One region of the Rhodopseudomonas boonkerdii genome, then DNA from elsewhere that is predicted to be linked to it. Evidence: predicted binding sites of a transcription regulator. Region 1 holds the regulator's gene; each other region holds the start of a gene.
What was found. Region 1 encodes PhoB, which activates phosphate uptake and scavenging genes when phosphate is short. Its sites were predicted from a motif close to TGTCATNNANCTGTCAT; they were not measured.
Positions count from the first base shown of each region.

Region 2: a site for PhoB is predicted at 2,839-2,855, ahead of phnC (phosphonate ABC transporter ATP-binding protein). Genes of this name have one in related genera too.
Region 3: a site for PhoB is predicted at 3,002-3,018, ahead of E0H22_RS03530 (DapH/DapD/GlmU-related protein). Genes of this name have one in related genera too.
Region 4: a site for PhoB is predicted at 1,766-1,782, ahead of E0H22_RS07710 (STN domain-containing protein). Genes of this name have one in related genera too.

Region 1 covers NZ_CP036537.1:645,214-650,635, forward strand. Annotated here, with positions in the region: gene pstA (phosphate ABC transporter permease PstA) at 1-817, shown strand, start outside; gene pstB (phosphate ABC transporter ATP-binding protein PstB) at 814-1,638, shown strand; gene phoU (phosphate signaling complex protein PhoU) at 1,667-2,377, shown strand; gene phoB (phosphate regulon transcriptional regulator PhoB) at 2,421-3,125, shown strand; gene E0H22_RS03025 (GcrA family cell cycle regulator) at 3,336-3,842, opposite strand; gene E0H22_RS03030 (aspartate aminotransferase family protein) at 4,306-5,422, shown strand, end outside.
Region 2 covers NZ_CP036537.1:1,545,623-1,551,044, forward strand. Annotated here, with positions in the region: gene E0H22_RS07225 (class I SAM-dependent DNA methyltransferase) at 1-157, shown strand, start outside; gene E0H22_RS07230 (DUF1045 domain-containing protein) at 161-862, opposite strand; gene E0H22_RS07235 (alpha-D-ribose 1-methylphosphonate 5-triphosphate diphosphatase) at 883-2,067, opposite strand; gene E0H22_RS07240 (LbetaH domain-containing protein) at 2,064-2,714, opposite strand; gene phnC (phosphonate ABC transporter ATP-binding protein) at 2,901-3,716, shown strand; gene phnD (phosphonate ABC transporter substrate-binding protein) at 3,834-4,772, shown strand; gene phnE (phosphonate ABC transporter, permease protein PhnE) at 4,845-5,422, shown strand, end outside.
Region 3 covers NZ_CP036537.1:750,585-756,006, reverse strand. Annotated here, with positions in the region: gene E0H22_RS03545 (MBL fold metallo-hydrolase) at 1-968, shown strand, start outside; gene hemA (5-aminolevulinate synthase) at 1,217-2,446, shown strand; gene E0H22_RS03535 (GlpM family protein) at 2,575-2,898, shown strand; gene E0H22_RS03530 (DapH/DapD/GlmU-related protein) at 3,056-3,697, shown strand; gene E0H22_RS03525 (PAS domain-containing hybrid sensor histidine kinase/response regulator) at 3,827-5,422, shown strand, end outside.
Region 4 covers NZ_CP036537.1:1,649,106-1,654,527, forward strand. Annotated here, with positions in the region: gene ggt (gamma-glutamyltransferase) at 1-737, shown strand, start outside; gene E0H22_RS07705 (Rossmann-fold NAD(P)-binding domain-containing protein) at 802-1,614, opposite strand; gene E0H22_RS07710 (STN domain-containing protein) at 2,017-2,688, shown strand; gene E0H22_RS07715 (energy transducer TonB family protein) at 2,742-3,398, shown strand; gene E0H22_RS07720 (RNA polymerase sigma factor) at 3,585-4,055, shown strand; gene E0H22_RS07725 (FecR family protein) at 4,356-5,318, shown strand.

The sequences.
Region 1 (5,422 bases):
CAACGACAAGATCGTTCGCATTCTCTGCCTGGGTGCCGCTGTGTTCGGCGTTACCTGGCTGGCTCTGATTCTGTTCACGCTTTTCTATAATGGTATCGCGGGCCTCAGCGTCCAGATCTTCACCCAGAACACGCCGCCTCCCGGTTCGACCGAGGGCGGCCTGCTCAACGCGATCGTCGGTTCGGTCATCATGACCGTGATCGGCGTCGGCATCGGTGCGCCGCTTGGTCTGTTCGCTGGTACCTACCTCGCGGAATATGGCAAGCACGACAAGCTCACCTCGGTGATCCGTTTCATCAACGACGTGTTGCTGTCGGCGCCCTCGATCATCATCGGCCTGTTCATCTATGGCGCGGTGGTGGTGCCGATGCGGGGTTTCTCGGCCATCGCAGGCGCGCTGGCGCTTGCCGTGATCGTGATCCCGGTCGTGGTCCGCACCACCGAGGACATGCTCGGTCTCGTGCCCAACCCGCTGCGCGAAGCGGCTTCGGCGCTTGGGCTGCCGCGCTCGCTGGTGATCAAGCGGATCGCCTATCGTGCGGCACGTGCCGGCCTTATCACCGGCGTGCTGCTGGCGACTGCCCGCGTCGCTGGTGAAACCGCGCCGCTGCTGTTCACTGCCTTGAGCAACCAGTTCTTCAGCCTGGATCTCTCACGCACGATGGCCAACCTGCCGGTGACCATCAACAACTTCGTCCAGAGCCCCTACGAATACTGGAAGCAGCTCGCCTGGAGCGGTGCGCTGATCATCACCCTGACCGTCCTTGCCCTGAACATTGGCGCGCGCATTCTCGGCGCCGAGAGGAAAGCAAAATGAGTGATCTCTCTCTTTCCGCCGGCAATCCCGGCGTCTCGATGCCGTCGCTCATGCCGCAGACCGATGCGCGTCCCAAGGTCAGCGTGCGCGATCTGAATTTCTACTACGGCGAACACCACGCCCTGAAGAAGATCAACCTGAATCTCGCCACCAACCGCGTCACCGCCTTCATCGGGCCGTCGGGCTGCGGCAAGTCCACGTTGTTGCGCATTTTCAACCGCATGTATGACCTCTATCCGGGGCAGCGCGCGGAAGGCCAGGTCATGCTGGACAGCCAGAACATTCTGGATCCGAAGCTCGATCTCAACCTGCTGCGCGCCCGTATCGGCATGGTGTTCCAGAAGCCGACCCCGTTCCCGATGACGATCTATGAAAACATCGCCTTCGGTATCCGCCTGTATGAGAAGATTTCCAAGGCGGAGATGGATGTACGCGTCGAGAAGGCGCTGCGTGGCGGTGCGCTCTGGAACGAGGTCAAGGACAAGCTGAACGCCTCGGGCCTCAGCCTGTCGGGCGGCCAGCAGCAGCGTCTGTGCATCGCGCGCACCATCGCGGTGCGTCCGGAAGTGATCCTGTTCGACGAACCTTGCTCGGCGCTCGATCCGATCTCGACCGCCAAGGTCGAAGAACTGATCGACGAACTCAAGGATCAGTACACGATCGCCATTGTGACCCATAACATGCAGCAGGCGGCGCGCGTCTCCGACACCACCGCCTTCATGTATCTCGGTGAGCTGGTCGAATTCGATCAGACCAACAAGATCTTCACCTCGCCGAGCGACCGCCGCACTCAGGATTACATCACCGGCCGTTTCGGCTGACGCGATCAACTCGCGAGAGGATTGAGCTATGGCTTTTGAACATACGACTAAGGCCTTCGACGACGATCTTCAAGAACTGACCCGTCTCGTCGCCGAGATGGGAGGCCTCGCCGAGCGTCAAATCGTCGAATCCGTCGACGCCCTGATCCGCCGTGACGTAGCCCTGGGCGCGCGCGTGGTGGCGACCGACGCGGAAATCGACCAGCTGCAACGGATGATCGAAGAGCGTGCCGTTCTCACCATCGCCAAGCGTCAGCCGATGGCGGTGGACCTGCGCGAGATCGTCGGCGCGCTTCGCGTTGCCACGGATCTCGAGCGCATCGGCGATCTCAGCAAGAATATCGGCAAGCGTGTCAATGCGCTGGATAGCGATTTCCACCCGCTGAAGCTGATCCGCGGCCTCGAGCATATGACCGATCTGGTGAATACCCAGGTCAAGGCGGTGCTTGACGCCTATGCCGCGCATGACCTGCCGGCAGCGATGAGCGTATGGAAGGGCGATGAGGAAATCGACGCGATCTGTACGTCGCTATTCCGCGAGCTTCTCACTTACATGATGGAAGATCCGCGCAACATTTCGTTCTGCATCCATCTGATGTTCTGCGCCAAGAACATCGAACGGATTGGCGATCACGCGACCAATATCGCCGAGACCGTATTCTACATGATCGAAGGTCAGCAGATGGTCGACAAGCGTCCGAAGGGCGACATGACCAACTTTGCGACACCGGCGAGCTGAGGCTCGCCGCGACGTCCCTGAACGAAAGATAGGAACGAGCCATATGAACGCGCGCATTCTGGTAGTGGAAGACGAGGAAGCTCTGACCACACTGCTGCGCTACAATCTCGACGCCGAAGGTTACGATGTCGAGACGGTTGCCCGCGGCGACGATGCCGACACCCGCTTGAAAGAGCGCGTACCGGACCTCGTGGTCCTCGACTGGATGCTGCCGGGGTTGTCCGGCATCGAACTCTGCCGTCGCTTGCGGGCGCGGCCGGAAACCAAGGCGCTGCCGATCATCATGCTCACCGCCCGCGGTGAGGAGAGCGAGCGCGTTCGTGGCCTCGCCACCGGCGCGGACGATTACATCGTCAAGCCATTCTCCGTCCCGGAGTTGCTGGCCCGTGTGAAGGGTCTCTTGCGTCGTGCGGCACCGGAACGTCTTGCCACCGTACTTGCCTTCGGCGATATCGAACTCGACCGCGACAAGCGCCGGGTCGTCCGTGCGTCGCGTCCGATCGATCTTGGTCCGACCGAATATCGGCTGCTTGAGTTCTTCCTCGAGCATCCCGGCCGCGTGTTCAGCCGCGAACAGCTGCTCGACAGTGTCTGGGGCCGCGACATCTATATCGATGAGCGCACGGTCGACGTTCACATCGGTCGTCTGCGCAAGCTGCTCAATCCGGCCGGCGAGCCCGATCCGATCCGCACCGTTCGCGGCGCCGGCTATGCGCTCGATGATCGTTTCGACAAGGCGGCGGAGTAACTCTGCTTCCATACGGTTCGCCCTCATCCAGAGGAGCGGCCGTAGGCCGCGTCTCGAAGGATGGATACGGAACGCCCACAACTCATGGTTCGAGACGGCGCTGCGCGCCTCCTCACTATGAGGGCGGAGATGATGGCTCTTCCCGATAGCAAAATACGAAAAATGCCCGGCTCGTCGCCGGGCATTTTTGTTAGCTCATTACTCTTTCGCTTACCGCGGCGGCTTCGGTGCAGTGCGACGGCGATCCGCTGCCGGCTGATAGGCGATGCGCGAATGGTGCGCGCAGTAAGGAGCGCCCGCCACGGCCTTGCCGCCGCAGAAATAGAAATCGGAACTGGCCGGATCGCCGACCGGCCAGTGGCAGGTGGCGTCGCTGAGTTCGACGAGCTGCAGGCGTTGGCTGATCGGGATCACATTGTCGACCGCGATCGGATCCGGCTCCATCTCGACGTCGTAGTTGTGCGCCAGCGCAGTGTTGCCACGGGCCACGGGGCGCGGCATTCGCACCATTTGGGCCGGTCGCGGCTTGCGCGGGCGCGGCGCGGCGGACGAAGGGCTCTTGGCGCGGCCGGACAGGCCGAGCCGATGCACCTTGCCGATCACGGCGTTACGGGTGACGTTACCGAGTTCCGCTGCAATCTGGCTGGCGGAAAGGCCGCCCTCCCAGAGTTTCTTCAGCTGTTCGACGCGATCGTCGGTCCAAGTGATTACCGTCATCGCCAAATCCCTTCGTAGGCGTCGGGCCGGATCGGCTCCGACGCTGCGACTTGAAATCGTCAAAAACCTCGCTGTCAGAATCCCTTAGCGCTCACCGGATGCATGACTGCTTCCGGCCTTACGCCGTACCGATAGTGTATAAGGGTCTACTGCCGCACGAGATGTCGTATCCGACAAGCCAAAAACTACATGATGCCGCGACTCACGCGCAAGAGTCGGCCGAGTCACATCCACATGCTTTGTGTCAACCAAGCAGAAAAAGCGGCTTTTTGTGCGCCCCGGGGTGGCTTGAAAGCCACTATGCGCGGTTGACACCCCGGGTGGCCCCCATAGAATATCGCGCGCGTGCCGCCCGAGAAGGGCGGCACGTTTCGTTTTGAGGGTCCGCTGCCCCGTGTCGCACTGTTGTCATCGATAGTGCCCGACATCGGTGGGGGCCACAGGCTGATTGATCGGAACCGTTATGACCAGCAACGCACCATCCTCGCAAATTTCTCAGGCTCACCTTCTGCCTGTCTTCGCGCGCGCAGATGTGGCGTTCGAGCGCGGTGAGGGGGCCTGGCTGATCTCGACGACCGGCGAGCGCTATCTCGATTTTACCAGCGGTGTTGCGGTCAATTCGCTCGGTCACGCGCATCCGCATATGGTCGCAGCGCTGCAGGAGCAGGCCACCAAATTGTGGCACATGTCGAACCTGTTCAAGAGCCCGGATGGTGAGCGCCTCGCCGCGCGGCTTTGCGAAAATTCGTTCGCTGATTTCGTGTTCTTCGCCAATTCGGGTGCGGAAGCGATGGAGTGCGCGTTGAAAGTGACGCGGCACTATCATTTCTCCAAGGGGCATCCCGAGCGCACGCGCATCATCACCTTTGAAGGCGCGTTCCACGGCCGCACGCTCGGCACGCTCGCCGCGACCGGCGCCGCCAAGTATCTCGAAGGCTACGGGAAACCGCTGGAAGGCTTCGACCAGGTGCCGCTTGGCGATCTCGATGCGGTGAAGGCGGTGATCGGTCCGGAGACCGCCGGCATCCTCATCGAGCCGCTGCAGGGCGAAGGCGGCGTGCGGGCTGCGTCCAATGTGTTCTTCAAGGCGCTGCGCGAGCTGTGCGACAAGAATGGCATCCTTTTGATCTTCGACGAGGTGCAGACCGGCATGGGCCGCACCGGCACGCTGTTCGCCTACCAGCGTCTTGGCGTGACGCCGGATGTGATGTCGCTGGCCAAAGCACTCGGTGGCGGTTTCCCGATAGGTGCTTGCCTTGTCACCGCCGCTGCGGCTGAAGGCATGGCGCCGGGCTCGCATGGCTCCACCTTCGGCGGCAATCCGCTCGCCGTCGCGGCGGCGAACTCCGTGCTCGATGTGATGCTGAAGCCCGGTTTCTTCGATCAGGTGACGAAGATGGCGCTGTTGCTGAAACAGAAACTCGCCGGCGTGGTGGATCGTTATCCTACTGTGCTGTCAGAAGTGCGCGGCGAAGGCATGCTGGTCGGCCTCAAGGCCGTGGTGCCTGCTGCTGACCTCGTCGGTGCGCTGCGCGATGCCAAGCTGCTCACCGTGGGCGCGGGCGACAATGTCGTGCGCT
Region 2 (5,422 bases), 900 kb from region 1:
CGAGATTCTGCCGTCGGGCCGTTTCGCGCATGCGGAGGCTTATGTCACGCGCCTGGCCGAGCCGCATTTCGAGTTGCTCAAGAGGGAAGCAACCGATATCCGACTGGAAGCCAACGTGCCCGCAAAGGGCACGTTACTTGTCTGGCGTAGGCGCTAGCGCCTAGTCCTGAGTCAGCGCCACATGTTTGATGATGCGGAAAGGTGTCGTTGCGCTGTCCTGCCGGAACAATGCAATACTATCGATTGCCAATTCGTCAATGTCGAGTTCGGCGAAGCGGTGTTGCAGCAGCGTAAGCACCGCCGCGCCGCGTTCCTCAGTCAGGCGGCTGGTCAGTGTCATGTGGAAGCGAAAATCCTCGAACACATAGGGATAGCCCCAGGCGTCTAGATGCTCGATCTGGCGTGGCGTCAGCGCGTCCGGCTTGCGGCGGGCGCGATCCTCCGCGCTCATCGGAGCACGAAACGAGTCGAAATCGCGCACGCAGGCTTCGGCCAGCAATTGCAGATCGTCATCGGTTTCGTCCGGTACAATGGCTATAAAGCCGCTGATGGTGCGTATAACAGGCGCGACGATCGGAATCTCGCGTGGCTTCGCGGCAAACTCTTCGATGGCAGCGAGCAGGTCTCTTTCGCTCTTGTTTCCGGCAAGCGGGAAGGGAGCTTTCAGAGTGCCGTGAAACCCGTATTTGCGCGGATCGGCGGTGATGCTGGTCCAATCGGGAAACTCGGCGACGACGTTCTTGGGGTGGTCGATCTCGTGGCCGCTATAGGCGTCGTAACCCAAAGTTTCGGCGCCGAACCGGGTCAGTGCGCGGTCGGCGTCGGGCGCGAAATAGATCGCATATCTCGGATATTCACTCATTGCCGCAGCATAGAGTCCGGTTACGCGGCGGCAATAGCCTTGTGCGGCATGGTTGTCGCAGGACGCAGTCGTCCGGCATCGGTGAGATGCGCGAGCTTGCCATCGGCTATGACTGCAACGATGCGCGGGCGCAGCGCCACGCTGTCGTCGATCAGCAGAATGTCCGCGCGGCGGCCGGTCGCGATTTCGCCGCGATCGGCGAGGCCGGCGGCCTGTGCCGGTGCTGCAGAAATCAGCGACCAGGCCTGCGGCAGGGCGAGAATGCCATCATGGGCAAGGCGGAAGGCTGCCAGTAATTGCGCAGGATAATAGTAATCCGACGCCAGCACCGAGCACAGGCCCTTGGCGATCATGTCGGAAGCCTTGGTCCAGCCGGTATGGCTGCCCCCGCGCACCACATTCGGCGCACCATAGACGATAAAGTCGCCGGCCTCTGCGGAAGCGATGGCGGTTTCCTCGTTGATCGGGAATTCCGCAATACGAACGCCGAGATCGCGGAATCCGGCGCGCATGGCGGGGCTGTTGTCATCATGCGATAGTGTCGCCACATCGTTCGCATTGGCAGCCTCGGCGAGCCGCCTGATCGAGGCTGGCACCTGATCGGCGCGGGACAGCACGCGATCGACCAGCTGATCAAAAGCTGCAACGCTGAGGCCGGTGCGCTCGATCATCTTTGCGCGCTTCGCCGGCTTGGAAATGCCGGTGAGATCCATGTGATCGTTGAAGGCGAGGAGGTCGATGCGGCCATCCTTCATCCAGCCGATGATCTCGTCCTCGGCGTCAAGATTGAAAGTTTCCTGCCGCAGGTGAAAGCGGGTATCTGCCGCAAGACGTGGGCGCAATGTCTCGATTGCCGACAGCAAGCCACGGGCGTTCTCGGCGCCACGCAGACCCGGCTCCCAGGACCAGGTGGTGCCGTGAAAGACGGTGGTGATGCCGTTGGCGATGGCCTGTCTGTCGCTGTCGATCAGCGCGACATCGACGGGAAAATCGACGCCGGGGCGCGGCATCAACTGGCGCTCGAACGCGTCGCCGTGGATATCGACGATACCCGGCATCACCAGCAGGTCGCGTGCGTCGATGCCGAGCGCACCATAGGCAGCGTTGCCGACATCCGCGATGCAGCCGCCCGAGATTGCGAGCGTGGTTTCGCCGATCTCCCGGCCGAGCAAGGTCCGTCCGCCTTCGATAGAAAGTTCAGTCATGTCGCGTCCATCTGCTGCGTCGCTTCGACGCCCTTATATTTGCTCAAGAACTCTTCCACCGACAAGGCACGAAAATCCGGCAGCGCCTGTCGCAAGGTTTCGTGGTCCCAGTCCCACCAGGCGAGATCCATCAATCCCTGTTCCACTCTTTCGGGGAAGCGGCGGCGGATGGGTCGCGCTGGATTGCCTGCGACGATCGTATAGGGCGGGACATCCTTCGTGACGATGGCGCCCGCGGCGATGACCGCGCCGGTGCCCACCTGCCGACCTGGCAGCACGACAGCGCCATGGCCGATCCAGACGTCATGTCCGAGCGTGCAGTGGTGCTCGCGACGCCATGTGAAGAACGCCGCGTCGTCGGTCTCACCGGGGAAATAAGCGCTGGCGCGGTATGTAAAATGGGATTGCGACGCGCGTTGCATCGGATGATTGCCGGGATTGATCCGGGTCAGCGATGCGATCGAGCAGAATTTGCCGATGGTCGCGTAAGCGATCTGGGACTCGTGCTCCACATAAGAATAGTCGCTCATCGAGACTTCATGCAGCACGGTGCGCGCGCCTACTTCGTTATAGCGGCCGAACGTTACGTCCTTCAGTCTGGCGCTCGGCTCGATGACGGGATCGAGCGACAACATCTTTCCAACCATGACACATCCATGACTTGCTGCTTGCGGGCACGTCATCAGACCGTTTCGTGACAGCGAGGTGACGTGTGAATGAAATTTTGCATGCGTCGGCTGCAAGGCTGCGGGTTGGGCATTGTGACAGTGACGTCACATCGCTGTCATCCGCGAACGATAGGCGTGCAATGTTTGTTAACGCTGGAGTTACTCATGCTTGCAGTCGAAGGCCTGACGTGCCGCTTCGGCGCCAAGGCGGCAGTCGATCATGCGAACTATACGATTGCGCCGGGTTCCTTTGTCGGCGTGATCGGGCGTTCCGGCGCCGGCAAGTCGACAATGCTGCGCATGATCAATCGTCTGGCCGAGCCGACATCCGGCCGCATCATCTTCGATGGCCTCGATGTGACGGCTCTCAAGGGCCGTGAGCTGCGCAAGTGGCGTGCACGGTCGGCGATGATCTTCCAGCAGTTCAACCTCGTCGGCCGTCTCGATGTGCTGACCAATGTTCTGATGGGCCGTCTGGCCGGCATGCCGCAATGGCGTTCGCTGATCCAGATGTGGCCCGAGCAGGATTGCGCGATGGCGATGTCTGCACTCGAACAGTTCGACATGGCACAGTATGCTTCGCAGCGCGCCGACCAGCTCTCGGGTGGTCAGCAGCAGCGCGTCGCCATTGCCCGCGCGCTGGTCCAGCAGCCCGACATCATCCTCGCCGACGAGCCGATTGCCTCGCTCGATCCGCGCAATACCCGCATCGTCATGGATGCGCTGCTGCGTATCAACAAGCACTTCGGCATCACCGTCATGTGCAACCTGCATTCGCTCGACTTGGCTCGCGCTTATTGCGACCGCCTGATCGGCATGTCGGCCGGTCGTGTGGTGTTCGACGGTGTGCCTGCCCAGCTTACCGAACATATCGCACGCGAACTCTACGATCTCGAAGCCGATGAGGTGATGGGATCGGCGCCGGTGCATGTACCGGCCGGTGCGCGTGTGCCGGAATACGGCGCGGCTGCCGTCGCCTGACCGAATTGGCGCGATGACGTCTGCCCGTATTTCGGGCGCGCGATGTCATCGCGGCGATAGACGTTCCGTCTACCAATAAGAAACTCCGTCACCTCTAGAGACCACGCAGGGATTGTCATGATCAATCGTCGCTCCATCGTGCTCGGCGCCGCCGTGCTCGCCTTTGCTGCCGGTTCTGCCTCCGCGCAGGACTACAAGGCCAAGTATCCGGAATTGACCTTCGCCGTCGTGCCGGCCGAGAACGCCTCGGGCGTCACCGAGCGCTGGACGCCGTTCACCTCCTATCTTTCGAAGGAGCTGGGCGTGAAGGTCAATCTGCGTATCGCCAACGATTATGCCGCTGTCATCGAAGGCCAGCGGGCCGGCAACATCCATATCGCCAGCTACGGTTCGGCGTCGTTCGCCCGCGCCCGTCTCACCGGCGTGAAGACTGATGCTTTCGCCAACGACATCAATATCGATGGTTCGACCGGCTATTACTCGGTGTTCTTCGTCAAGGCGTCGAGCCCCTACAAAACCGTGCAAGATCTGAAGGGCAAGAATCTCGGTCTCGTCGATCCGAACTCGACCTCGGGCAATAACGTGCCGCGCTTCGAGCTCGACAAGATGGGCATCCACGACGCCGACGCTTTCTTCAGCAAAGTCGTGTTCACGGGCAGCCACGAAAACGCGATGCTCGCGCTGTCCCAGGGCACCGTCGATATCGCCGCCAACCAGTGGACCAATGACGCGGATTCCACTCTGCAGCAGATGCTCCACAAGGGCATGCTGAAGAATGCCGACGGCTCGGCGATGAAGAAGGACGACTTCCGCATCATCCATAAGTCGGCTGCGATCATCAATGGCCCTTATGCTTACGGTTCGGACCTACCCGATGATCTGAAAGCCGCGATCCGCAAGGCGTTCGACGAAGCTCCGATCAAGGACAAGGCTGCGTTTGACAAGCTCTCGGACGGTCAGAAGAAAGGCTTCCATCCCGCCACCACCAAGGATTGGGATGCGACCATCGAGCTGATCAAGTTCGTCGACGCCCTGCGCAAGAAGAAGGCGTCGTAAGGCCAAACTCTTGACGGGAGCCGGGTCGGGCATGATCCGGCTCCTTTTCTTTGCCGTCCGAAAGTCGCATCGATGCCCGCCGCAGTCTCCATATTGCCGAGTCAGCAGCTCGCTGCGTTGAACGCCGCCTATCGCAAGGCCGTGTCGCGCCGGCGGCTCCGCACGCTGTTGTCGGTCGCGACCTGTGCCGTCGTGCTGTTCGTGGCAGCCGTCGGCGCCGAGGTGAACGTCACAACATTCCTCGCGAAGATCGGCAACTTTTTCAGCTATTTCGATCGCATCTTCACGCTCGATAGCGGCGTGCGGGTCTGGAACGATATTGCCGAATGGTTCTGGGGCTGGGACAAGTGGCTGAAGCTGCTTGGTGAAACCGTATTGATCAGCTATGTCGGCACGGTCGTTGGCGCGTTGCTGGCCTTCTGTCTGAATTTCCTCGCTGCCGAAAACACCGCGCCGTCGCGCTGGCTGCGGTTTGTCGTCAAGCGCTTCATGGAATTCTGTCGCACGGTGCCGGACATCGTCTTCGCGCTGATCTTCGTCATCGCCTTTGGGCTCGGCCCCATGGCCGGAGTGCTCGCCATCGCCATTCATTGCGTCGGTGCGCTCGGCAAGCTGTATGGCGAGATCGTCGAGAATATCGATATGAAGCC
Region 3 (5,422 bases), 110 kb from region 1:
CCGGCATCAAATGGATCCGGCTCGATCTGCCGTTCCGCCTCAACCACGTGAACATCTATCTGCTTGCCGATGGCGACGGCTGGGCCATGGTCGACACCGGCTTCGGCAATGACGCCACCATTGCTGCATGGACGAAACTGTTCGACGGGCCGCTCAAAGGCATCGCCATCAGCAAGGTGATCGTCACCCATGCACATCCCGACCATGTCGGCCAGGCCGGCTGGATCGTGCAGCGCTTCGGCTGTCCCTTCTACATGTCGCAGGTCGAATATCTGCAGGGCGTCTATCATCAGAACCGCCGCACCGAGGAACGTCTGGTCAATATGCGCCAGTTCTTCCGGCGCCATGGCATGGATGCCGATATCACCGAGCAGTTGCTCGGCCGCGGCCAGGACTATCTCAAGCGCACCGTGCCGCTGCCCGCCGCCTATCGGCGGCTCAGCCATGGCGATACCCTCACGATTGGCGTGCGCAATTTCCAGATCATCACCGGTGCTGGCCATTCGCCCGATCAGGTCACGCTCTACAGCGCCGCCGACAATATCTATCTTTCCGCCGATCAGGTGCTGAGCAAGATCTCGCCCAACGTCAGCGTCTGGGCCCATGAGCCCGATGAGAATTCGCTGGGCGCCTATCTGACATCGCTCGATGCCATCGCAACCGCGCTGCCCGATGATGCGCTGGTGCTGCCGGGTCATGGCGTGCCGTTCTACGGCCTCAAGATCAGGATCAGGCAGCTCGCCGAGCATCACGAGGAACGCTGTCAGATGATCGCGGATGCCTGTCGCACCGGGGCCAAGACGTCAGCGCAGCTCGTGCCGGTCGTGTTTCACAAGCACAAGCTGGACGCTCACCAGACCGGCTTCGCCGCCGGCGAATTGATCGCCCATGTCAACTATATGCTCGCGGAGGGCCGGCTGAGCCAGGAACTGTGCAGCGACGGCTTGCTGCGGTTTAGCGCGATCTAGTCTGGTCACCGAACTCTCATGTCCCGGACGCGGTGCGGTATCCTAGCCGGGACCGCACGAAGCTCCGGCGTTCGTTACGATCCCGATTCTGCAAAGCAACACCGCGCATTGCATCGCGTCCGGGACATCGGGAAGGAGAGCGAGCAACCGTTGGGCAATTTGCCCAATTGCGCCTCGACAGTCCGTCTGGAAAGGCTCTAAAACGGAGCTTGAGCTGGGTTTCGGGTTCCGTTTTGGGTGTTTTTCCGATGGATTACAGCAAGTTCTTCAGCGATGCGCTCTCCCGTCTCCATGACGAGCGCCGCTATCGTGTCTTCGCCGATCTTGAACGTATCGCCGGCCGGTTCCCGCACGCGGTCTGGCACACGCCCAAAGGCCCGCGCAACGTCGTCATCTGGTGCTCCAACGACTATCTCGGCATGGGCCAGCACCCGAAAGTGGTCGGCGCCATGGTCGAGACCGCGACCCGCGTCGGCACCGGTGCCGGCGGCACCCGCAACATCGCCGGCACCCATCATCCGCTGGTGCAGCTCGAGGAAGAGCTCGCGGATCTCCATGGCAAGGAAGCATCGCTGCTTTTCACCTCGGGCTATGTCTCGAACCAGACCGGCATCTCCACGCTTGCCAAGCTGATGCCGAACTGCCTCATTCTCTCGGACGCGCTGAACCACAATTCGATGATCGAAGGCATCCGCCAGTCCGGCTGCGAGCGCATCGTGTTCCGCCATAACGATGTCGCCCATCTCGAGGAACTGCTGAAGGCCGCCGATCCCGACAGGCCGAAACTCATCGCCTGCGAGAGCCTGTATTCGATGGATGGCGACGTGGCGCCGCTGGCTGCGATCTGCGATCTCGCCGAGCGCTACAACGCCATGACCTATGTGGACGAGGTTCACGCCGTCGGCATGTATGGCCCGCGCGGCGGCGGCATCGCCGAGCGCGATGGCGTCATGCATCGCATCGACGTGCTCGAAGGCACGCTCGCCAAGGCCTATGGCTGCCTCGGTGGCTATATCGCGGCCAGCCGCGACATCGTCGATGCCGTGCGCTCCTATGCGCCGGGCTTTATCTTCACGACAGCGCTGCCGCCGGCGATCTGCTCCGCCGCGACCGCTGCCATCAAGCACCTCAAGACGTCGAGCTGGGAGCGCGAACGCCACCAGGACCGCGCCGCGCGCCTGAAGGCCGTGCTCACTGCTGCCGGCATTCCGGTGATGTCAACCGACACCCATATCGTGCCGGTCTTCGTCGGCGATGCAGAACTGTGCAAGAAGGCCAGCGATCTCTTACTGGAAGACCACGGCATCTACATCCAGCCGATCAACTATCCCACCGTCGCCAAGGGTGAAGAGCGCCTGCGCATCACCCCGTCGCCCTACCATGACGACGTGCTGATCGATCATCTGGCAGAAGCGCTGCTGCAGGTCTGGGACCAGCTCGGCATGCCGCTGCGCGCCAAGGCACTGGCGGCGGAGTAAGTCTCCGCCTTGTAGCCCGGATGGAGCGCAGCGAAATCCGGGGGCCGGCGATATGCCGATGCTCTGATTCCCGGATTGCGCTGCGCTCCATCCGGGCTACGATCACCGCATCAACAGGAAGCTCCCCCTTGGACATCATCTGGAAAGGCATTCTCGGCGGCCTGCTCACGGCGCTGATCGCCTTTCTGTCCAAGCGCGGCAACACGCTGCCGGGCATCCTGCCGCTGTTCCCGACCTTCGCCATCATCGCGCTCGCCATCGTCGGCGCCAAGGGCGAGGCCTCCGGCTTTCGCGAGGCCTGCGTTGCCGGCGCCAAGACCATTCCGGCCTATCTCGCCTTTCTCGGCGTTTGCTACCTGACCATCGGATCGATGGACTACCGTCTCGCGATTGCGGCCGGCATCGCAGCGTGGCTGATAGTGATCATGATCAGCTTTTATGCGCTGCCGTAGGGCGGATAAGCCGAAGGCGTAATCCGCCGCGGCGTTTCAGCTGTCACCTCGGCCGGCGGATTGCGCTTCGCTCATCCGCCCTACGACTGTGCGCCGTCTCAGCCGTTATCGAACTGTCATCCAACCGCCCTACGCGATGCTTTTCGGATCGAGACCCATGACCGACACGCCCAAGAACACGCCCAAGGCCCCCAAGCTCGCGAAAACCTTCATCCATCCCACCGTCACCTCACGCGAGGTCACGATCGGCGCCTGCTGCGAGATCCTCGACAACACCCATGTCGAATATACCTCGCTCGGCGACTACAGCTATCTCGGCCCCAATTGCACGGTGGCCGATGCGCGGGTCGGAAAGTTCTGCGCCATCGCCGCCTCGGTGCGCATCGGCGCACCCAACCATCCGATGGACCGCCCGTCGCTGCACCGCTTCACCTATTGTCCCGAATATTACAGCGCCGACGCCACGCGCGACGCCGGCTTCTTCGCCAACTGGCGCGATGACGTCGTCACCATCGGCAACGACGTCTGGATCGGACATGGCGCCATCGTCCTTCCGGGCGTGAGCGTGGGTGATGGAGCCGTGCTCGCGGCCGGCGCAGTGGTGAGCCGCGACGTCGCCCCCTACAGCATCGTCGGCGGTGTCCCGGCAAAGCTCATCCGCCCGCGCTTCCCGGCGGAGATCGCCACCCGCCTCGCCCGCATCGCATGGTGGAACTGGCCGTTCGAGACCATCATCGAAAGGCTGGGCGACTTCCAGAACGCCGATATCGAGGCGTTCTGCGAGAAATGGGACCGGTAATCGTAATGACGCACGGACACCTCTCGCCGGAGGGGAGGTGAAGCAAGCGCCCCATAAACCCTCCCGCCAAATGCCTGTCGCCCCGCTCCCCGCAACGCGCTAGTTTCCAATTCCCACGGAGCTTTACGCATGCTGCACGACTGGGGCGTGATCGCCGCCGCCCTTCTCTATATCGGGTTCCTGTTTTGCGTCGCCTCCTATGGCGACCGGCTCGGCCTGTTCGAGCGCGGCTTCGCGGGCAGGATGATCTATCCGCTCTCGCTGGCGATCTACTGCACCTCATGGACGTTCTTCGGTTCGGTCGGCGTCGCCAGTCGCACCAGCGTGGAATTCATCGCCATCTATATCGGCCCGGTCCTGCTGTTCGTCTTCGGCGCGCCTCTGCTGCGTAAGGTGATCGGTCTCGCCAAATCGCAGAACATCACCTCCATCGCCGATTTCATCGCCGCCCGCTACGGCAAGAGCCAGGCGGTGGCTGCCACCGTCGCCGTGATCGCCATCATCGGTTCGGTGCCCTATATCGCGCTGCAACTCAAAGCCGTCGCTTCCTCGCTGGAGACCATCCTCGGCGACGACAAGGCCATCGCCGGCATCCCCATCGTCGGCGACATGGCGCTGGTGGTGACACTCGCCATGGCCGTGTTCGCCGTGCTGTTCGGCACGAGGCAGGCCAACGCCACCGAGCACCAGCACGGCCTGATGCTCGCCGTCGCAACCGAATCCATTATCAAGCTGGTGGTCTTCATCGCGGCCGGCGCCTTCGTCACTTTCGTGATGTTCTCGCCGCACGAGCTCTATGAGCGCGCGATGAAGACACCGGAGGCGTTGCGCGCCATCGAATATGCGCCATCGACCGGCAACTTCCTGACCATGGTGCTGCTGTCGTTCTGTGCCATCATGCTGCTACCGCGCCAGTTTCATGTCAGCGTGGTGGAGAATGCCGGCGATGCCGGCGTTGCCCGCGCGCGCTGGATGTTTCCACTCTATCTCGTCGCGATCAACCTGTTCGTGATCCCGATCGCACTGGCCGGCCTTGTCACCTTTCCGTTCGGCGCCATCGACAGCGACATGTATGTGCTGGCGCTGCCCATCGAGGCCGGTTCGCACGCCCTCAGCATGGCCGTCTTCATCGGCGGCCTCTCGGCGGCCACCGCCATGGTGATCGTCGAATGCGTCGCGCTGGCGATCATGGTGTCGAACGACATCCTGCTGCCGCTGGCGCTTCGCCGCCGCGCCACACCGCCGAACAGCGAAACCGACTACGGCAACTTCCTGCTCCGCACGCGCCGTTTCTCCATCTTCGCCATCATGGTGATGGCCTATTTCTATTTCCGCGCCCTCGGCAACACCCAGCTCGCCGCCATCGGCCTGCTCTCTTTCGCCGCCATCGCACAATTCGCGCCGGCTTTTTTCGGCGGCCTGCTGTGGCGCCGCGCCACCGCCCGCGGCGCCATGGGCGGCATGGTCGTCGGCTTCATCGTCTGGGCCTATACGCTGTTCATCCCGAGCTTCCTCGACACCACAACCGCCGGCGTGCTGTTCCTGCAGCACGGTCCGTTCGGCATCGAGGCGCTGCGGCCGCAGGATCTGTTCGGCTCGGATCTTCCGCCGCTGCTGCACGGCACGTTATGGAGCCTGTCGCTCAACATTCTCGCCTACATCGTGCTGTCGCTGATGCGCGCGCCGTCCTCCATCGAGCGCTTGCAGGCCGATACTTTCGTCCCC
Region 4 (5,422 bases), 1.0 Mb from region 1:
CCGACCGCATCCATGTACTCGCCGAGGCGACCAAGGCGGCCTATCGCACCCGCGATGCCTATTTCTGCGATCCGGCGATTGCGCCGACCGATGTGGAACGCTTCCTGTCGGACAAGTTCATCGGTGACCTCCGCGCCAAGATCGACATGAAGAAGGCATCCCCGGAAGAGGAATGGGATTCCGTGATCCACAAGGACACGGTGTATCTCACCGTGGTCGACCGCGATCTCAATGCGGTGTCGCTGATCAATTCGCTGTTCGGCCCGTTCGGCAGCGGCATCTATGCCAAGAAGTCCGGCGTGCTGCTGCATCATCGCGGCTGGAGTTTCCGCGCCAAGCCCGGTCACGTGAATTCGCTCGGCCCGCGCAAGCGGCCGATGCATACGATCATCCCGGGCATGCTGATGAAGGATGGGCGCGCGGTGATGCCGTTCGGTGTGATGGGCGGGCATTATCAGGCCACCGGCCATGCCCAGTTCATCTCCAATGTGCTCGACCTGAAGATGGACATTCAGGAGGCAGCCGAGGCGCCGCGCTCATTCGCAACCAACAATGTGCTGCAGCTCGAAAAGACCATCTCCGAGGCCGTGCGCAACGATCTCGTGGCGCGCGGCCATACACTGCAGATGATGGATACCGGCATCGGCGGCGCCCAGGCGATCCGGATCGATTATCAGCGCGGCGTTCTTCTTGGCGCATCGGACCACCGCAAGGACGGTATGGCGCTCGGCTTCTGATCGAAAGCAATATTCGTCGAGGATGGAACAGCTGATCGGTAAGAACGTTCGCCAGATTCTCAGTTCAGGGCGGCGTCCGGCCTTCACCCGCGTTCCATAGTGCATCGAGTCCGCTGCGGTAGTTCGGGTTCCGCAGGCCGATACCCAGTTCGTTCTTCAGCCGTGTATTGGAAATACGGTTGTTCGATGCGTAGAAGCTGCGGGCCATCGGGCTGAGATCGGCGGTCTCGAAGGCCTGTTCGGGAGGCGGCGGAATCTGCATGAGGCCGGCCGCGTAAGTGACGATATCCTGCGGCGGCGCTGGTTCGTCGTCGCAGACATTCCAGATGCCGGCATGCGGATGTTCGGCAGCGGCTGCGATCGCCCGCACGATGTCGTCGACATGAATGCGGTTGAATACTTGCCCCTGTTTAACGATCCGATGCGCGCTGCCGTTGGCGAGATTGACAAGCGCGTTACGACCGGGGCCATAGATGCCGGCAAGGCGAAGAATGCGAAGGCGATCCCCGCACGTGTTTTGCCACGCCGTCTCCGCGCGAACGCGCAGGCCGCGACGGGTGTCGTCATGAACAACGGCCGCGGTTTCGTCGATCCACGCACCGGCATGATCGGTGTAGATGCCGACGGTCGAGAGATAGATCACGCGCGCTTGGTTCCCCGCGATCTGCTCTCCGAATTGCGCCAGCACGGGATCACCGCTTTTTCCGGGTGGGACCGAAGTCAAAATCAGATCGGCGCGCGCGATACGCTCCGTGATTTCTGGGGCGGCATGCGCATCGTCGAATAGAAGTATATCGAGCGGCTCATCTGCGAGAGATGCGTGGCGCTCTTCGGTGCGTACTGTGCCGGCGATCTCGGCAAAAGCAGCGGCATGCATGCGGATGAAGTAAAGACAGCTATAGCCAAGTCCGAAAACGAACAGACGTTTGCGCAAGATAAGTATCCATATTTGGTCGTCATCGCCGGATGACGTGCTGACGACAGCAATGGCACAAGGACAAGACGAGTGTGTCTTCTCCGTCCGTCTTTGTCATCTGATTGTCATTTAATCCAGATTTCTATTCCGGTGTTGTGGTGCTTGCTGCCGTTGGCTTGCTTCGATAAGAACGACGCAATGCAGCATCGCACAATCGCGACGTTGTGTCGGGTTGTTTCATTCGAAGTCCGCAGGATGCGTCTCAGTCAGCGTTTGGGTGACCTGAATCCGGGGAGGGGCTTCGATGCGTTGGCACGGGGTCTTGGTCGCTTGCGCTCTGGATGCCGCATTCAGGCGTTGATGGTGATCGCTGCCATCCTTGCAGGCGGTGCTATAGTGTCGGCGATCGCGGCGAATGACGATCCACATCAGCATGCATCGATCAATTTCAAGATTCCGAGCCAGCCGCTGGCGGCCGCACTGCAGACCTATAGCAAGGTCACTGGCGTGCAATTGCTCTATGAGAGCGATGCTGCCGGGAAGCGTCTCTCGGTACCGGTCGAAGGCGAGTATACGCGCGATGCCGCCTTGCGCATGCTGATTGCGGATACGGATCTGGTGATCCGCTATACGCGTTCCAACTCCATTACGTTGGTGCCGGCGTCTGCCGATCCCGACGCCCCGCCGGAAGCCGTATTCGGCGGGCAGGTCGATCTCACCCTCGACACCCTGGTGGTGCGCAGGCAACGACCAAGCAGCGATCCGTCGCAGTTGCGTGCTTATAGTGGCATTATCCAGTCCGACATCCAGCACGCGCTGCGTAAGGACGCGAAGACACGCAACGGCGCTTACAGTGCGGGCATCAAGCTGTGGATCGATAACCCGCGCACCGTGCGCAAGACCGAATTGTTCCGGTCGTCCGGCGATCAGGAACGCGACGAGACCATCGCGCGTGTGCTCGAGGGCATGCAGGTGAGCCAGGCGCCGCCAGCCAATACGCCTCAGCCCGTCACGGTCATGATCACGGTACGCTAGAGATGGCGGGCAAGCGATCATCGACGATCTGGCAGAGATCCGGAGATGCAGGATTGGATCCTGATTTCGATCTCTATACGGACTCCACATCCGGCACGTGGCGCTGGTTCGTCGGCAGTGCGGTGCTCGTGCCTGTGCTGGTGGTGGCGGGCGTCTACTGGCTGCATCAGGTGCCGGTCGGTCCGGCCGCTCGGCAAGGGCACTCGACGATACAGGTCGAGCTGATTGCAACGCCGTCCCCTGCAATGGAGGTCAGGCAGGCGTCGGTGCAACCAAATCCGCCGATTGTCGATTTCCAGACGGAAGCCAAGATCTCGGAGCAGAGTGTCGCGCCGGTTGAGCAGGAGATTGCTCCGCCGCAACCGCTGATGCGACCGCAACCGGCTGCTGCCCCGGCCCAGAGACCGGCAGGGGGCGGACAACGGCAGGCGATTTCTGCAGGAGCGGCATCGCGCTTTCAGCAGCAGTTACAAACGCATATCGAACGCTACCAACGCGATCCCGGCGCGAGTGGGAAGGTGCTCGTGCTGTTTGCTATGCGTCGGGATGGCACGCTGGTCCGCCTCGACGTGAAAACGAGTTCAGGACGGGCGCTGCTCGATCAGGAAGCGATGGAAACGATTCGGCGCGCGCAACCGCTACCGCGTATTCCGGCCGAGATGCCCGATCTCATTACGGTGTTGCTGCCTGTTGCATTTGATGCACGCTGAACGAAATCCTGCCGCCCCGGGAAATTGGTTCGTTGTTCCGTAATCAATTTGTCATGAGCGGACGGTAACACCCTGCCTGCTGAGGTCGTGATCGGTTCGTGTACAAGGCGGTAACCGTTGAGTGGGGTAGATCGTACAACGTTGCGCGACGTCCTGGCGGCCGATTATACCGGCCTTTTCAGACGTTTGACGCGAAAGCTCGGCTCCTCGGAGCTAGCGGGCGATGCCCTGCAGGAAACTTTTCTGCGCGTCGAACGGATGTCGAATGCTCCGGCGGTCCAGAGCCCGAAAGATTATCTGTTTCGCATCGCGCTCAATGTTGCCACCGACCGTCGCCGAGTCGAACAGCGTCATCTTAGCCTCGATGCTGTCGACGCATTGCTCGACATTCCGGATGATACGCCAGACGCTGCCGCAGTCATGGAGGGGCGTCAGGATATCGAAGCCCTCGATCGTGCGCTGGCGGAATTGCCGGCGCGTGCGCGCCAGGTGTTCATGGCTGCAGTTGTGAAGAAGCAGCCGGACCACGAAATCGCCGCGCAATTGGGCGTGAGTGTCAGAACGGTTGAAATCGATCTGCGCAATGCGTTGAAGCATTGTGCGCAGCGGCTTGACCGCACTTTGATCAGACGGACCGGGGGGCCCCGCCCGCGCTAACGATCGAAGGACCTGCCGCTCATGGCAGGCGAGGACTCCGGCAAGATTTCTCTTTACGGGTTGTTGCTGGAGTTGGCTCGAAACTATCGGGCCACAAAAATCTGTGCCATTAAGCGACGATTCGGCTGCGGGATAGCGTGGCCTCAACCGTCTATTAATCGAGAAGGCACTGTCATCCATTTCGATTCGTCACGTCGGAAACCGCGACATCAATGATCCGCATCATTTCTTCAGTCCAGTTTCTAAACGTCTCAGCGCGAGAGGCTATCGCGTTGATCGTGGGCTGCTGGTTGTGCCCGGGTGACTGAGACGAAGGACGATAACGATTTGCTCGATCGGGCAATCGACTGGGTTGCATTGTTGCGCTCGGGGCGAGCGACCGTTGGTGATGCCGAGCGGTTGCAGCGCTGGCGTGCGCTGAGTCCTGCGCATGAGGCGGCATTCCGGCAGGCTGCGCGCATTTATCGCGATCTTGGCGTTATGGGGACAGAGCTCGAGCGCCGGAAGGTTCGGCCGTTCGTGGCCCGGCGCGTCGTCACGCGGCGCGCATTGATCGGCGGTGCGCTGGCTGCTTCCGTTGCGGGCTATATGGTGGTGAAGCCGCCGCTGGAGCTGTGGCCCTCGCTGGCGGAAATGTCAGCGGACTATCGCACGGCGAAAGGCGAACAGCTTGATGTCGCGCTGACGGATAATGTGTCGCTCAAACTCAATACGCAAACGAGCGTGGCGGTTCGTGGTAGCGGTATCAATCCCCGCATCGAGTTGATTTCCGGAGAAGCTGCAATCAGTTCACGGCGTCTCGTGTCAGAGCCGCTGGTGGTGATTGCTGCGGATGGCCAGATCGCGTCATCGGCGGGGGAAGTGAATGTCCGCTGTATTGATGGTGTCGTGCTCGCCGTCTGTATTCAGGGTTCGATCACTGTGAGTCATGGCGGACGCAGCGTCGAGCTGACCAGCGGCCAGCAGATTGCATATTCAGCGTCGGAGCCGCTCGGTAAGCCTGTCCCCGTCGCCGATCCCGATATGCTCGCGGCGTGGCGGGATAAGTTGTTGGTTTTCAAGGACGAGCCACTTGCAGCGGTGGTCAGCGAAATCAATCGCTATCGTCCCGGCAAGATCGTTGTGACCAGTACTGAGCTGGGGCGACGCTTGGTCAATGGCACCTTCCATATCGATAAGCTTGACGATTTCGTCGCTCAGGTTCGTCAGCTCTACGCGGTGAAAGTGCGGGCGTTGCCCGGCGGCCTCGTTCTGCTCAGCTGACAGTGCGCTGAAATTTTTTGCCGTTCGTTGGCGACGCGGCCGGCGGTGTGGCATTTCTATCACCTTTGTCACCAAGCGATTCGGTCTGCACGTTCTTCTTAATT